Regions from separate parts of the Exiguobacterium sp. s161 genome, predicted to be linked through region 4. Evidence: riboswitches for the same ligand, from Rfam matches in the RefSeq annotation. Region 4 holds a riboswitch; each other region holds the start of a gene.
The links. A riboswitch is a leader RNA that binds a small molecule or an ion and turns the genes downstream of it on or off. The one in region 4 is predicted to bind thiamine pyrophosphate.
Positions count from the first base shown of each region.

Region 1 (4,122 bases), on a different contig from region 4:
CACGTGAAGCAAAAGCACGGGCAGAGGCTGAAGCAGCTCAAGCAGCAGCTCAGAAAGAAGCGGAACAACAAGCAGCTAAAGAAGCGGCAGCTCAGCAAGCAGCACAAGAGAAGGCAGCGCAGTCAGCAAAACCTTCTGGTTCGACGAAACAATCGGCACCAAAACCATCTACACCAGCACCAACTGCGCCAGCACCGTCAGCTCCTGCGACACCTAAACCGTCACCATCATCAGGCGGACTCTTCATTCATCCAACTGCTGGTGCTGTGACACAAGGGTATGGTTCTGCAGGCGGAGAAAACGGTTATACGTTCCATAACGGGATTGACTTCGGTGGTCCAGTCGGTACGCCGATCGTGGCAGCTGCAACAGGTACAGTCATTACAGCATCAGGTGGCGGACCTTACGGAAATCACATCATGATTGCTCACCAATTGAACGGGAAGACATATACGACAGTCTATGCACATATGAGTTCATTGAACGCTAGTGCAGGTCAACGCGTCAGCCAAGGTCAACAAATCGGTACACGTGGTAGCACAGGAAACTCAACAGGTCCACACTTGCACTTCGAAATTCACGTTGGTGGATACAGCTACAGTGCAACAGGTCCAGCTAACTCAGTAAATCCAATGACTATGTTTTAAACAGTTAAGAATCGTTGCATATGCAACGATTCTTTTTTTTTATATTTGATAAGAAATATATATATTACAAAAAAACGTTTTCACTTGAAATGTAAATGAAATTTTTTTGAAACGATTAGGGTGCTATAATCTATTTCAGATATGAGAGAAACTTGAATACTATAATAAAAAATGAAAATACATAAGTGAGGAAAACGATATATGCTAAAAAAACTAATTTCTACCATTGTTTTAGGGGCATTACTTACAACAGGTACACAACCGATCGCGGCAGCAACGATTAAAGAAAAAAAGGCTGAAAATGCCGCTGAACAACGTAAATTAGAAAAAGAGATTAAAAAGCAAGAAGCTAAAATTTCAAAAGAACAACGTCAAATCAATCGAATCGACGCAGCGATTAACGAAAAGATTTTCCAAGTTTCCGAAAAAAATAAACAAATTAAACAGTTAAGCAATCGAATCGATGAGTTAAAGGCAGACATCGTTCGTTACGAGGAGATGCTACAGAAGCAGGAAGAACTACTCGGTGATCGTTTACGTGTTTTCCAAGAAAACGATGGAAACTCGATTAAGTGGGAAGAAGTCATTTTTGGATCAAAGGATTTAGGTGATTTATTCAGCCGTGTCATGGCGGGTAAAAAGATTGCTGAACAAGATGATAAAATGATTTCAGATTACATCGCGACACAACAAAAATTAGCAGAAGCAAAACAAGCACTTGTTGAGAAAAAAGCGGAGCAAATGCAAGAAAAGAAAGTATTGCTTGAACAAAAAAAAGCGTTAAAAGTTCAAATGAAAGAGCGTAGTGCTACACTCAAAAAATTACGAAAAGGGAAGACGAAGTTTACGACAGAACTGTTAGACGCAAAAGAACTGCAAGCGACTCTCGAAGCGCAAGAACGTGCGATTGCGGCAGCGAAGGCAGCGGCTAAAGCAGCGGCTGAAAAAGCAGCAGCAGAGAAAGCGGCAGCTGAAAAAGCTGCTAAAGCAAGTGCTCAAGCAGCAAAACAAGCCAATAAGAATACAGAATCAACAAGTTCAGATACAACACCAATCGCTTCAGGTGGTGGGAAATTTGTCCGACCATCTTCTGGTGGGGTATCACAAGGGTTCGGACCAGCTAGTGGAGCAAACGGTTATACATTCCATAATGGCGTCGATTTCAAAGGTCCCGTCGGATCTCCGATCGTCGCAGCAGCAGCCGGAACCGTCATTACAGCATCAGGTGGTGGACCTTACGGAAACCACGTCATGATTTCGCATTTCTTGGATGGAAAAGTCTATACGACGGTTTACGCTCATATGAGCTCATTATCTGTTCATGCAGGACAAACGGTCTCTCAAGGTCAGCAAGTCGGAACACTTGGTAGTACAGGAAATTCAACAGGACCACACTTACATTTCGAACTACATGTCGGAGGTTATCAATATAGTGCTTCTTCTCCTCTGAATGCAGTGAATCCATTGGCATATCTGTAATCAAAAAACGGGCTTCGGCTCGTTTTTTTTTTGCTGCTGTGCTACAGTTAAGGCGAAACGAATACTTGAGCAACTAGGGGAGCTGGAGGAATCCGGCTGAGAGGAAAACCAATCTGTTTTCGACCCTATTACCTGAACTGGATAATACCAGCGTAGGAAAGTTGAGCCGAACGGATACCGGAATGCGTGTATAACGCTTTCGTATAGCGTCGACTGCTTTTTTACAGCGGTCGACGCTTTTTTTGTCGGTCACGACTCCCTTACATTGCTCGATGGGAAGGTGAAAAGAACATGAAACATGTACTGACGATTGCAGGATCCGACTCCGGTGGTGGAGCTGGGATTCAAGCAGATTTAAAAACCTTTTCGGCTTTAGGCGTTTATGGAATGAGCGTCCTGACAGCTGTCACGGCGCAAAATACGTTGGGTGTTCAAGCGGTGGAAGAGTTATCTCCAGAAATCGTAGATGCCCAGTTAACGTCGATTTTTTCAGACATTCGTGTCGATGCGATCAAAATCGGAATGGTCTCGAATGCGCAGACGATTCGTGTCATTGCTACACATCTCCGCAAACAGACAGTTCCGATCATATTAGATCCCGTCATGGTCGCTAAAGGCGGTCATGCCCTATTGCGGACGGAGGCTGAACAAGCATTGATTTCGGAGCTTTTACCGCTTGCGACACTCGTCACACCAAATTTACCGGAAGCGGAGCGTTTAACAGGACGATCGGTCACCAATCTAGATGAAATGCGACTGGCGATGCATCAATTAGCTACACAGACAGGGGCAGTATTACTAAAAGGTGGACATCTCTCAGGAGCTGCGACGGATTTGTTGTTTGATGGGGAAGTAGAACACCGCTTCACATCGGAACGGTTAGACAATCAACATACTCATGGAACTGGTTGTACCTTATCTGCGGCGATTGCGGCGCGGATGGCGCTTGGAGAAGATTTGACAGATAGTGTAAGACAAGCAAAGAGCTATGTCACGGAGGCGATTCGTCATGGATTTGCTCTCGGACAAGGTATTGGACCGACACATCATTTTCATTCACTTTGGAGGGATACACATGTTTACGACCATTCTTGAACACAAACCACTCATTCACCATCTGACGAACACGGTGACGATCAATGACTGCGCAAACGTCACACTCGCTGTTGGAGCATCACCCGTCATGGCGGAAGACATTCGCGAAGTAGAAGAAATGGTTAGACTCGCGCAAGCTCTTGTCTTAAACATTGGTACGATCGATGCAGACATGCAAGCAGCTCAACGACTTGCAGCCCGTGAAGCGGGACGTTTGAATGTCCCGATCGTTCTTGATCCAGTTGGAGCAGGGGCAACGACATTACGTACTGCCTTTTCTAAAGAACTCATTGATCTCGGGTGTACGGTCATCAAAGGAAATACTTCTGAAATCAAGACGTTACTTGGGGAAGACGGACGAACTAAGGGAGTCGATGCTGCGGGAGATGCAATGATGGATCGAGAAAGTATTCGTGCATTCGCTCGCAAACACAAATCTGTCCTCGTCGTGACAGGTCCGAACGACTATATCACGGATGGAACGCGCGAAATGGAATTACATGTAGGAACACCTCGTCTAGGAGACATCACGGGTACGGGCTGTATGACGGCTTCCTTGATTGCGAGCTTCCTCGGCGCAGGATATACGGCGTTTGAGGCGGCTGTTCACGGAACATTCGTCATGGGAAAAGCAGGAGAACAAGCAGTCTCTGCGCAAGGTCTTGGTGATTTTAAACGAGAATTGTTCAATGCGATCAGCCTCATGACGGAGCAAGAACTGGTGGAGGTGACAGAACGTGTCAATTGATTACTCCATCTATGCAGTGACGGATCGTCGGTACCATCCTGGCGTCGCGATCGAGACGGTCGTTGAGGAAGCTGTTTTAGGTGGTGCGACGATCGTGCAACTACGAGAAAAAACCGCACAAGGAAAGGAATTCTACGATCAGGCAGTTCGGTT
Region 1 is NZ_JACSNH010000005.1:118,738-122,859, reverse strand. It holds gene KNQ14_RS13165 (murein hydrolase activator EnvC family protein) at 1-647, shown strand, start outside; gene KNQ14_RS13160 (murein hydrolase activator EnvC family protein) at 849-2,126, shown strand; TPP riboswitch at 2,192-2,302, shown strand; gene thiD (bifunctional hydroxymethylpyrimidine kinase/phosphomethylpyrimidine kinase) at 2,418-3,221, shown strand; gene thiM (hydroxyethylthiazole kinase) at 3,202-3,969, shown strand; gene thiE (thiamine phosphate synthase) at 3,959-4,122, shown strand, end outside.
Region 1: another riboswitch for thiamine pyrophosphate. It lies ahead of thiD (bifunctional hydroxymethylpyrimidine kinase/phosphomethylpyrimidine kinase); the one in region 4 lies ahead of thiT (energy-coupled thiamine transporter ThiT).

Region 2 (4,122 bases), on a different contig from region 4:
AACCAAAAGGCAGGTAAATCTGTCGCATTGGTAGCCGGAAAGGATTGATTGTCCGCAAAAAATACCGCATCTAAACATCCGCCTTCCGCTATTTGAGCCAAACGCTGATAATAGCGACTCTCTCCGATTTCTTCAATTGCAGAATCAGGCATCAACCATGCGGCTTGGTGATGACCACATCCATATAACAAAACGCCGATATTTAACTGATTTCTGTTCGTCATCTTCTGTTCACGAATCCCTTCTCTTACAAGCTGAGAATTTTTTAAAACGCCCGCTTTAATTCATCGTTAACCCACCATCGACTGTTACGTTTTGACCTGTAATCCCAGATGCTGCTTCTGATGCCAAAAAGGCAACCAGTTGAGCCACTTCTTCTGGGCTCGTCACTTTTTTCAACGGCGTCGATTGGGCAATGAAATCGAATACTTCAGCGGTTGTCACAGCACTCGCATCTGTGACTTTCAATAACCCACCGGAGACGACATTCACGTTTATGCCATATTGACCTAACTCCGCGGCTAGGTTTCGAGTAAAGCCAATCAGACCTGCTTTTGCTGTTGTGTATTCATGATAAGGAACGACTGGGTTTTGATAGAGGTTTGTTCCAATGCTGATGATACTACCGCTATGTCGTTCTATAAATTGTGGCAGAACACTTTGAATGATGTGAAACGCTGCTTTAAGTGTTCCATCCAGTTGCTTTTGATAATCTTCCCACTCTAAATCGATAAACGATTTTTGCGCAACCGGATCAAATTTGAAGTCTACTAACGCATTATTCACGACAACATCGATTTGACCATAATGTGCTGTTGCGGATTGCATCATGCTCTCGACATCTTCCCGCTTCGTGACATCTGCATACAAGGCAATTGCATTCTCTACTCCCAGTTCGCTCACAAGTTGTTCTGCCGCATCCTTGCTTTTAAAGTAATTGATCACCACTTTAAATCCGTTGTGTACTAACACCCTTGCAATCGTCGCCCCAAGTCCTCGACTACTTCCTGTCACTAATACTGTTCTGCTCATTCTTGTCCACTCCCTCATCCATTTTTACAACTTAAATAACGAAGTAGTAAACAAAAAAACGCAACTCTCCAAAAGGAAAGTTGCGCACGTCTAAATAATCACATAGCAAAGAACGACACGATCGTCTCTACTTGTTCATCAGAGTTTACACTTCCCTACGCTAGTACGACCTAGTTCAGGTTCAAAGGGTTTGAGTAGCTACTCATCTCAGTTTAATAACACCCCTAGTGATTCTATTTAAGTTACCTTCACTTTAGTGGTCTTGCGAACACCTGTCAATGATGATGAAAGTGATTTGTTAATAGTATCTCTTTGAAGATCGAGCGTAAAAAATAGGATCATTACCTGATCTAGATTGCTTTGTTACGGTCATATCTTATACTAGACAATCTTAATTATCATTTTTCCTTTGATGATGTCTTAATATACGAGCGATTTAATTTTGCAGATCAATTACGTGACCTAGAAGTCCCAATCGATGATGTTTGGACTAAAGTAAAGCTTATCTTGCGTAAACATCATATGGGAGCCATTAAGCGGTAAGTAGGTCGTCTTCTCTTCGTGTTGATGACTTGATTTTTTCGCCTTAAAGTTATACGTGCTCTATTTGATGCCTTTATTACTTTTTGAATAAAAACGTATCAATTTAATCAATGATGTATTTTCTTTTCCATATTAGCATTGGAGTTCTTCTCAACTGCGTAAGAGTTAAGTGACTTGAAACGTTAGATGCCTTTCTCATTATCATTTAAGTAATGAAGCATTCTTTCTTCCGCTACCGCGTCATGCCCAATTTTCTGCTAGACAGTCCTTTGTGTATCGACTACGACATACAGGCTTTTCTGATTATTTTCAAATCGCGTTGATTGGTGTAAGTCTATTCTCTTAAAAGCTATCAACTATGTTTGATCAGTAATTGCTTATATTTTATTTAAATTAGTACTCGATCGTTACAAGCGTTTTTTAAGAAGAATTATAAATTCCTAATCTATTTTCCTTTGTAAATATGTACAATAAAAATACAAATATTTTAAAGGAGCTGAACTTATGAACATCCGAAAAGTATTATTTCTCGTCGTTATTGCTATTGTCTATCTTTTACTCTTCACCATCACCTTTTGGAGTCTGATTGGCTTAGTGGTCTCAGCAATTGGTCTATACTTTTACTTTAAACCAAGGCTTCGAAATCCAATAAAGTATCCAACTTTTGTCGTTTGGCTAGGAGTATTCATTGCCTTTTCAATTTCTATTTATATGGTAGACAGAATAAATGAGCCTCAAAAAATAGAAGCTGGGTCTTCTACCAAAGAAACAAAGATGTTGGAATCATTAAAGAAAGAGTCAAAGGAGTTAGAAACGTCTTTAGAGGACACGCGACTTAAACTAAAACAGCAACAACAAGAAACGAAAAAATTGAAAGAGGAGTTAGCACGAGAAAAAGACTTACGTTTGCAAACAGTTGAAAGCTATCAAGATGAAGCAGATAAACGCTCTGCTCTTGAGAGTAAGTTCAAAGAAGAAGAAACAAAACGAATTGCCGCCGAAGAGAAAGTAAATGAACTTGAATCATCCCTAGCAAGTATTGAATCGACAGAAGCGTCGGAAAATCTTGCTACTGAAGAAGACTACGAAGAAGCTCCTGACGAAGAATATGTAGAGGAAGATGTGACAACAGATCTAGAATTCGATCCATATGGCGCAGACCGAGATTGTGGAGATTTTTCAAGTGCACAGGCCGCTCAAGATTTTTATCTTGCTGCCGGAGGTCCCATGGATGATCCCCATGACTTAGATCGTGATAACGACGGAAATGCTTGCGATTGGAATTGATAAGCGTATATGAATTTTCTCGCGTATTATAATCGGTAGATTTATTTCGGATTAAATGAGTGATTAAATTTCTAACTAACAATGTGGTAAGTGAAATAACAAAAAGTATGCGCCGGCGCATACTTTTTGTTATTGTATTTTATTCTTGATAATACGAAACGCGTTTCCATTATTAATTAAGAATAATTCATCTATACTTTAAAGGTGTACATAAATACTTCCGTTGTGTTTTACGAAAAGGAGAATCCATTGAAACTTGAACGTTTACTCACTATTATATTTAAGCTACTCCATCGCTCTACCATTTCTGCTTCACAACTAGCTGAAGAATTAAATGTCTCTCAGAGAACAATTTATCGAGATATCGAAACCATTAGTGCAGCTGGTATTCCTATTACTTCGTACCATGGAACAAACGGTGGATTCGGTATTATAGAGAATTACAAATGGGATAAAACGTTTTTAGACGCTTCTTCTATGCTTGAGGTATTGTCTTTAGTCAAAAATTTATCGAATCAATTAAATGATCACGATCTTAAAAAGACTGTTGATCGTCTGTCCATTCTCACATCAGAAGAACAAAAGAATCACCTACATATTGATTTAACTCACTTTTCAATTGATCCTTCTTTATTAATTGATCTTCAAAAAAGCATTAAAGAATCAACACGTGTTTGCTTTCAGTATATTAGTACTCAAAATGAACAGACTACTCGAGAAGTAGATCCTCTTTCACTACAATACAAGTTTCGGACGTGGTATCTATACGCTTACTGCCATTTAAGAAACGACTATCGTGAATTTAAAGTCTCACATATACTCAACCTTGAGAGACTAACAACTCCCATTAAGGACACTCATCGTTTACCCAAAGAGCTGCCAGTAGTTAGCCGTTCAAAAGAGCGTGTCATTTTACGGGTCCATCCTCAATCGATTCACTTAGTATTAAATCATTTTCAACATGACTCAATGACGCAAGAGAAAGATGGTAGTATCACAGTGACATTGATGTTACCTACACCATTACATGCAGAATGGCTCATTAACATATTGTTAAGTTTCCGATCAGGCGTAGTAGTCATTCAACCTTTATTCTTACAAGACGTCTTAAAAAATGAAGCTAAAAAAATATTGAATTTATATGAGGATATATGACAGTCAGTTGTCATATATCCTTTTTTATACTGAATGTAGTTAGACAACGATTACTACTACAACTAAAGGAGCGATTTGAATGAACGCTGGAAAAACGATGGTTTC
Region 2 is NZ_JACSNH010000008.1:39,126-43,247, reverse strand. It holds gene KNQ14_RS15440 (LLM class flavin-dependent oxidoreductase) at 1-224, opposite strand, end outside; gene KNQ14_RS15435 (3-oxoacyl-ACP reductase) at 280-1,032, opposite strand; TPP riboswitch at 1,168-1,268, opposite strand; gene KNQ14_RS15430 (O-antigen polymerase) at 2,080-2,862, shown strand; gene KNQ14_RS15425 (helix-turn-helix transcriptional regulator) at 3,112-4,017, shown strand; gene KNQ14_RS15420 (DinB family protein) at 4,097-4,122, shown strand, end outside.
Region 2: another riboswitch for thiamine pyrophosphate. It lies ahead of KNQ14_RS15435 (3-oxoacyl-ACP reductase); the one in region 4 lies ahead of thiT (energy-coupled thiamine transporter ThiT).

Region 3 (4,122 bases), on a different contig from region 4:
ACGGCAGCTAAATCGAGATGGTTCGTCGGTTCGTCAAGAATGAGCAGATTTGGCTCCATGAGTAACATGCGACCGAGACAAATCTTCGTCTGTTCACCACCGCTCAACTGGTGGAAAGGACGAGTGAGTAACGGACGAAGGTGTAACCCGTTCACCATGCGCTCGATCTTCGAGTCGAGTAGATAGCCATCCTTTTGTTCGAACGCATTCGTCGCTTCCGCATATCGTGCGAGTAACGCATCAAGATTCTCTGGTGCTGTCGCCATCATTTGCTCCAACTGTTGCATCCGAGAACGGATCGCGAGGATGTCTTCAAACGCTGTCCAAAGGACGTCGAGTCCGGTCATCGTCTCACTATATACAGGAAGTTGTTCTAAATAGCCGATCGTCAAACCGCTCTTTTGATAGATGACACCACCGTCCGGTTGCTCAAGGCGAGCAAGCAAGCGGAGTAATGTCGTTTTACCACTCCCGTTTCGTCCAATCAGACCGACACGGTCGTGTTCGTTTAAGAAGAGGGAAACATCCGTTAAAATTGTCTCGCCTCCGAATTGTTTGGTCAGGTGTTGAATGTCGCAAATCATCATAGTAAGTTGATCCTTTCGCGCGCATCAAAAAAAGGAGAGCGCAAACAGCACTCTCCCTATCGTGTGAAAGATGCGCTTTGCTGTATTTTTCAATCATGAAGTTCTAAAAAAGGGCAGACGGGTGCCTTAGAACGCCATTCCATGAAAAATCGCGCGCAACAGATACAATTGTTCCATCAACCAGTGTTTGCACGCGGCAAAGTCCATCTTTTCACACCACCTTTCGTTTTAGATACATCTAGTTTACTATTTTTTTGTCAGTTACGGAAGTCTGAATTATTTGAACACACCTGCGATTGAACTGAAGAAGTCACTGAGTCCATCGAATAGTTTAGCAAAAAACCCTTTCGTTTCTTCTGATGTTGCGAAGGCATGGATGTCTTGTCCCGCATTTTTGAGTCCACTTTCGATTTGTCCCCAGTTGATGTTCGCTTGCTCCATTTGATTGAATAGATTCGTCAACCGGTCCATTTGTGCGTCAGACAACTGGATATTGTTATTTTGAATGACTTGGACGATCAAGTTTTCGATCTCGACTTTGGTTTCCGGTTTTTGATTGGCGATCTCAGCCTTGATCTCATTCATCAAGTCAGCGACTTTATCCGTGCCGACCGTTTTTCCAACGTCTGATGTGACCAATAATTCTTGCTGTGCTAAATCCTTGCGTTCGTCACTTAACTTTATCCCGGTTTCAGCGGAAGTTTGATCGTACGCCTTCATTATTCCTGTCAGTGCCGATGTCCCGGTCACCTTGTAAGGGGAAGTAATCGTGATGTCGGCATCTTTGACACCCGCTGTGACGAGAGCGTTGAGATACATATCCTTCGTCACCCATGTGATGTTTTCCGTCGAGACGGAGAGTCCATCTCCTTTTTCCGTCAGTTCGATTTTAGCCGACGAATACATGTTGCCGCCTTTTTGCGACTGTGGGATGTTTTTCCCGAGATATTTTTCCTCGTCAGCAGAAGTGGCGATGATCGGTGTGATGCCTTCCGGTGCATTGAGACGTGAAAGCACCCATGCTTTATCTTTTGCGCCGAGCGACTCCCCGAGTGTGACGATCGTCTTATCGACGACTTGTTCGGCGGATGCGGCTGTTGGGAGTAATAAAGCAGAAGCGATAACGGCTGATGCCATGAATTTTGTTGGTGTATGCATAATGAAATCCTCCAATTGTAAGTAACAGAATGAATTATAGTATCAGGTACTAAATTTAGTGTACGGGAACGATGTCTGTTCGGAATCGGTCTGCAGATGGAGACGATATCCGTCTTCTGACACTCCATAGTATAGCGAAAAGGAGACAACTTGACTTCCGTTTTCAGCATGCTATAGTGAATTTGAATCGAATAATGACCACTAGGGGAGTCGGTAGACCGACTGAGACGAACGAAGACGTTCGGACCCTTTGAACCTGATTAAGTTCGTACTTACGGAGGGAAGTGGCGTCAAGTCTTGTTCTTCTTGCGCCATGCCCGTGTGTTTCGGGGTGGTGTTTTTTCGTTTCATAACTAAACGAGGAGGATGAGATCATGACGTTCACACAAGAAATCAAACAAGCGGCACAAGCGTATTGGGATAGTAGTTTTACGCACCCATTCGTACAAGGAATCGGGGAGGGGACGTTACCGCTCTCGAAATTTCGGCATTACGTCATGCAGGATGCCTATTACTTAAAACATTTTGCGAAGATTCAAGCGAAGGCAGCATCAAAAGCAGACGACTTCGCGACGATCGCGACACTTGCCGAACATGCGACTTCGACTTATGAGGCAGAGTTGAGCTTACATCAATCATTTTTTGAGCCGCTCGGTATTACGGCAGCAGACCTTGAAGCATTTGAACCGGCACCGACAGCATATGCGTATGTCTCGCACATGCATCATGCGAGTGAAGGAACGCTCGGTGAGACGATTGCTGCCATCTTGCCATGTTACTGGTTGTATTATGAAGTCGGACAGCAATTACTGACGTGTACTCCGGAAGAAAAAATCTATCAGCAATGGATCGACACGTATAGCTCGGAATGGTTTGAAAAGGTCGTCTTTGAACAGATTGCACGGCTTGATGCGCTGGCGGAGCAAGCGAGCCCGACGGAACGCGAGCGGATGAAACGTCATTTCGTGACGAGTTGTTACTATGAGTTACTCTTCTGGCACATGGGGTGGACGGAAGAGACATTTGCGTCAGTTTACGAAACGATTCCAGCACGAGCGGTATCTTCTTGAATCACTAGATGGTAGAATTAGGAATACCATTTAGTGAGAGTAGGGATTGGAATGGAAATCATCGTGATCGCACTTGTGATCAGTGCAGCATATGCTGTACAACGAATGCTTGGTAGAGTCAAAGTAAGATTTCTTGGATACATCATTCCGATATTAATCGTGTTATCCGGTATATCCGCTTCGACACGTAACTTTAAGGTAGCGTATAGCATGGGGAGCTACATTTCTGCTGTTCTTGTCATCGTCGTCTATGCACTACTGACTTATTGGTTATACCGCGTCTACCATCGTGCGAAAGAAGAAGCTGAATATCCGTATCAATCACTAAAAGACCGAGGCATCCTTTAAGGAGCTTCGGTCTTTTGGTGTATCACGTCATCATTTTTTCCAGTTTTTAAAGCCGTCACCGAATTCGAGATGCAGTTGATCGGTAAAGACACCGTTCTGAAAGACCGGCACATCAACCGGTAAAGTGCCTTGCGGTTTGAACGTTCCGAAGATCGCTCGGATACCTGCAGGCAGGTTCGGTCCCGCTGATTTTAGATTGCCTGCTTCGGAGTCTGGACCGTTTGGATCGCCTTTGAAGCCATAGACGAGGACGTGTGCCGGTGCGTCCGGTTGAACGGCGACATCGTATGGGTTACGGAGACTGAGCAGGACGGATGGTGTATCCGTTTGTTTCACATAGCGGAAGATCGAAGCCGGAATCGCTTGTTCTGGTGCAGTAGGTAGTAGTTTAGCACTCGTGTTGACGTTGGAACCGACGATGATGTAATCTGCTGCATCGAGTTGCGCCCGTAATGTCGGGTTTTGGTCGAGCGGTAGCGTAGTAGCCGAGTAATTCGCTGTCGTCACGTGCCAGTTCCGATTCTTCGGTAGGGAAGCGATCGTCTTTTTCATGCTGTCCGTTTGATCCGCCGCAGGAGCGATCACAAGAACGTTAGCATTCTTTTTCGGTTTGAATGGTAAGGTCCGCTGATCATTTTTCACGAGTGTAACCGCGGCTTCCGTCATCGCACGTTCTTTTGCTTTATGCTCGGGACTGCCGACGATTTGGTTCGATTGCGCGATTTTTTCAGCTAGGGATGTCGTGTCAGTCGTACCGTTCCAAATTCCGCGTTCTGCTTTCAGTGTCAGAATCCGCTCAACCGATTGATCGATCCGTTCCTCTGAGAGGCGACCATCTTTGACTGCTGCGATCACATCCTTGAAAATCCGGTCGAGTTTTGTGACATCCTGCTCGGAACGAAGGATCGTCGGCATGAGCGCGATATCGACACCGGCGTCAAACGTCTTTAAGACGGCTT
Region 3 is NZ_JACSNH010000003.1:279,061-283,182, forward strand. It holds gene abc-f (ribosomal protection-like ABC-F family protein) at 1-587, opposite strand, end outside; gene KNQ14_RS10985 (DUF1002 domain-containing protein) at 864-1,745, opposite strand; TPP riboswitch at 1,939-2,045, shown strand; gene tenA (thiaminase II) at 2,120-2,815, shown strand; gene KNQ14_RS10995 (hypothetical protein) at 2,867-3,163, shown strand; gene KNQ14_RS11000 (glycoside hydrolase family 3 protein) at 3,194-4,122, opposite strand, start outside.
Region 3: another riboswitch for thiamine pyrophosphate. It lies ahead of tenA (thiaminase II); the one in region 4 lies ahead of thiT (energy-coupled thiamine transporter ThiT).

Region 4 (4,122 bases):
GAAATGGGTCTCGACGGCACGTTTGAACAAGAATTTTCAAGTGACGTGAAGCTCGATCAAGTCATCCGTCAATTCCCGCAAGCAGGAGCACAAGTCGAACCGAACGACTCCGTGACTGTGTTCATCTCAAAAGGTGAGGAAGAAAAAACGGTGACGGCAACGTTCCCTGAAAAGGTCGTCTATGATGCGGTCAGCGAGAACGAGGACGAGGAACCACCGAAACAAGTCATCCGGATTGAGACGGAAGACGCGAAAGGGAAGCGGACCGTCATCGAGGAATCGATTGATCAAGATGAGACATTCGACGTGCCGGTGACGATTGATCCAGGAGAAGAAGGAAAAATTACGATCTATAAAGACGATACGGTGTATCGTTCAAAAACCATCACGTACAATCAAGCAAAAGACGCACAATGAATGTGATGAAAAAGGAGTGCATAGGATGACGGAACAACGCATCGAAGAGAATCGAGAAGGAACGATCATACGTCTGCAGGGTGGCTTTTATGATGTCATGACACCAGAAGGAGAGGTCCGTTCACGGGCAAGAGGGAATTTCCGAAAACGCGGCATCAGTCCAGTCGTCGGAGACGAGGTCGTTCTTCATATCGAAAGTGAGACAGGATATATTCTCGAAGTGAAGGAGCGGGACAACTTTTTAGTACGCCCTCCAGTCGCGAATATCGACCAGGCATTGCTCGTCGTCTCGGCGGCAGAACCTGATTTTTCAGCGCACTTGCTCGACCGATTTCTCGTTTTGATCGAAGCGAAGGAAATTCAACCCGTCATCCTATTGACGAAGATGGATTTGCTGGACGATGTTAAAGGACCGGCTGTCCGAGAGGCGATTGCCGCTTACCGGAAGATTGGGTATACGGTCATCGAGACATCAAGTGAGACGTTGGCAGGTATTGAGCAAGTCCGTCCGTTACTTGCTGGAAAAACGAGCGTTCTCGCCGGACAATCCGGTGTCGGGAAAAGTTCATTGCTCAATGCACTGGAACCCTCTCTTGATTTAGAAACAAGTGCGATCTCGAAATCACTCGGACGAGGACGTCATACGACGCGCCACGTCACATTGATGCCGCTTGCCGAAGGATTGATTGCCGATACGCCAGGTTTCTCGAACCTCGATTTTCCGTATGATATGGAAATCGAGGATGTACGGTGGAGTTTCCCTGAATTCGTGGCTGTACAAGATGATTGCAAATACCGAGGTTGCTTGCATTTGAATGAACCCGGTTGTGCCGTCAAGGAAGCCGTCGAAGCCCAAGAAATCATGTCCTCTCGTTATGAGAACTATGGTATGTTTATAGACGAAATCAAGAATCGAGCCCGGAGGTATTGAAGATGATTAAAATTGCACCATCTATCTTATCAGCAGATTTTGCGAATCTCGAACGCGATGTTAAAGCAGTCGAAGCAGCAGGCGCGGACTATATCCATTTTGATGTCATGGACGGTCAGTTCGTACCGAACATCTCATTTGGATTACCTGTGCTTAGCAGCTTACGTCAAAAGACGGATATGATTCTCGATGTCCATTTGATGATCGACCAGCCAGAACGTTTCGTCGAGGATTTCGTCAAAGCAGGGGCGGACATCGTGACGTTCCACGTCGAAGCGACGAATCATGTCCATCGTGTCTTGCAACAAATCAAAGCAGCGGGCGCAAAGGCAGGAGTCGTCTTGAATCCCCATACGCCATTATCAACGATTGAACACGTCCTTGAGGATGTCGATATGGTTTTATTGATGACGGTCAATCCGGGCTTTGGTGGACAAGCCTTCATCGAGCGTGTCATGCCGAAACTCGCAGCACTTGCGCAAATGAAAGCAGATCGTGGTCTGACATTTGAAATCGAGATTGACGGTGGCGTCAATCCGGAAACGGCAAAGCTTTGCATCGATAACGGTGCGAACGTTCTCGTCGCAGGATCAGCAATCTACAATGCACCAGATTATGCGGAAGCGATCACTAGCATTCGTCAAGGGGCTGCCGTATAATAAGAACGAGAAAACGAAATATGATGACCGCAAGGGGTGTCGCTTGAAAAGCGGCTGAGAGAAGTCTTTTAGACTTTAACCCTTCGAACCTGTTCCGTTCAAACGGACGTAGGGATGTGGCGCACGCAGGCAGTACGGCGTTCGTCGTACTGCCTTTTTGCGTCCTCTCGTACAATGAAGGAGGAAAATAGCATGAAACGGTTACAAATGATGATGGAAATTGCCATCTTCGCCAGTCTCGGAGTCGTCTTTGATTTACTGATTCCATTCAAAATGCCACAAGGAGGCTCAATCAGCTTAGCGATGTTACCGATCTTCGTCATGGCATTTCGCCACGGTGTCGTCGGAGGGGTCGTCACGGGAGCGCTTGTCGGTACGATTCAATTGATGTTCGCTCCACAAGTCTTGACGATCGTTCAACCGATGCTTGACTATACGATTGCGTATGGTGTCGTCGGATTAAGTGGTCTGTTCGCGCGTCAAGTCAGACTAGCCGCGCGCAATGGACAAAAGAAAAGCTTGATGGCGTTCGTTCTCCTGGCGACGTTATTAGGCGCAGGACTCCGTTATATCTGTCATGTCATCAGTGGAATCGTCTTTTTTGCCGAGTATGCCGAAGGTCCAGTCGTACCGTATTCATTGATTTATAACGCGACATACATGGTACCGTCTTACGTTCTTTGTGGTGTCGTTGCGGGTCTTTTATTCACGACTGCGCCACGCTTACTCCGTTATTCGGCACGAGGCGTCTGAGATGCGGGCGATTCTCGTCTGTGCCGGTCCGCGAGAAGAAGCGCCGGATTTACGGAAGTTTTGTCAGCCAGGTGACTTTATCGTCGGTGTCGACGGTGGTGTTCAGACGATTGAATCGTTTGGGCTGACATGCGACCTGACGATTGGTGATTTTGATTCTCTTGGTTATGTACCAGAAGGGGCAATCGTTCATCCGGCCGAGAAAGATGAAACGGATCTCGAACTGGCACTTCGTACAGTCTCAGAGAAGAAACAGTTTGAGGATACCTTCATCATCGGGGCGACAGGTGGGCGGCTCGACATGACCGTCCAAAATGTATATCTATTGAAGCGATACCCAGAGGCACGACTCGTGACGAAACGAGAAGAGGTACGATACTTGGCTGAGGGAACGTATGCAGTCGAAGCAGGGAGCTATCATTATCTTTCGTTCATTCCACTCGTACCATCGACTTTAAGCTTATCCGGAGTCAAATATCCACTTGATGCACATCCAGTACCGGTCGGAGGTTCCTTGACCGTCAGTAATGAATGGTGTGCGTCAGAAGCGAAGGTAGAGCTCCATCAAGGAGAACTATTGTTGATGCGGACGCTTAAGGAATAGCACAATCATAGGAAAGAGGCCGTGGATGACTCCGCGGCCTCTTTTTAGATGAAATTATTCGTCGAGTTGAGAAGGGGCGACACGGATGTCGCTTTGAGCGGATAGATGTTTTCCTTTGACGAAGAGATGATAACTTCCCCACATGACAAGGAAGAAAGGAACACCGATGTATAGAGCGATTCGTTGATCCGCTTGAAACGCAAGACTGACGAGGACGACGACGTTAAGTGTCAACGAAATCAGTGGTAACACCGGATAGAGTGGTGTCTTGAATTTCAGTTCGGATACATCGTGTCCGTTTCGGACGAACTGACGACGAAATGCAAGCTGCGAAGCAGAGATTGAAATCCAGCCGACTTGAGCCCCGAGTCCGGCTAAGGACAAGAGCCAAATGAAGACGGTATCTTCTGCGAAAAATGCGGTCAGAAGCGATAACATCGCGAACATCATCGTAAAGAGCAACGCCCGCATCGGCACACCACGTGCATTGACGTAAGATAATTTCTTTGAAATCATCCCTTCTTGCGCCATTGCCCATAACATCCGAGTCGCCGCATATAATCCGGAGTTTCCGACGGACAACAACGCTGTCAAGACGACGATGTTCATCAAATCAGCAGCGTACGGAATACCGATCGCATCAAAGACCATGATGAACGGACTGCTGACTCCGCCAGCTGTTTCATACGGAATTAATGCACCAACGATCGTAATCGATAAGACGAAGAAGATGAACGTCCGCCAGACTGTGTTGCGGA
Region 4 is NZ_JACSNH010000001.1:895,890-900,011, forward strand. It holds gene pknB (Stk1 family PASTA domain-containing Ser/Thr kinase) at 1-417, shown strand, start outside; gene rsgA (ribosome small subunit-dependent GTPase A) at 443-1,348, shown strand; gene rpe (ribulose-phosphate 3-epimerase) at 1,351-2,007, shown strand; TPP riboswitch at 2,030-2,139, shown strand; gene thiT (energy-coupled thiamine transporter ThiT) at 2,200-2,760, shown strand; gene KNQ14_RS04350 (thiamine diphosphokinase) at 2,762-3,364, shown strand; gene KNQ14_RS04355 (amino acid permease) at 3,419-4,122, opposite strand, start outside.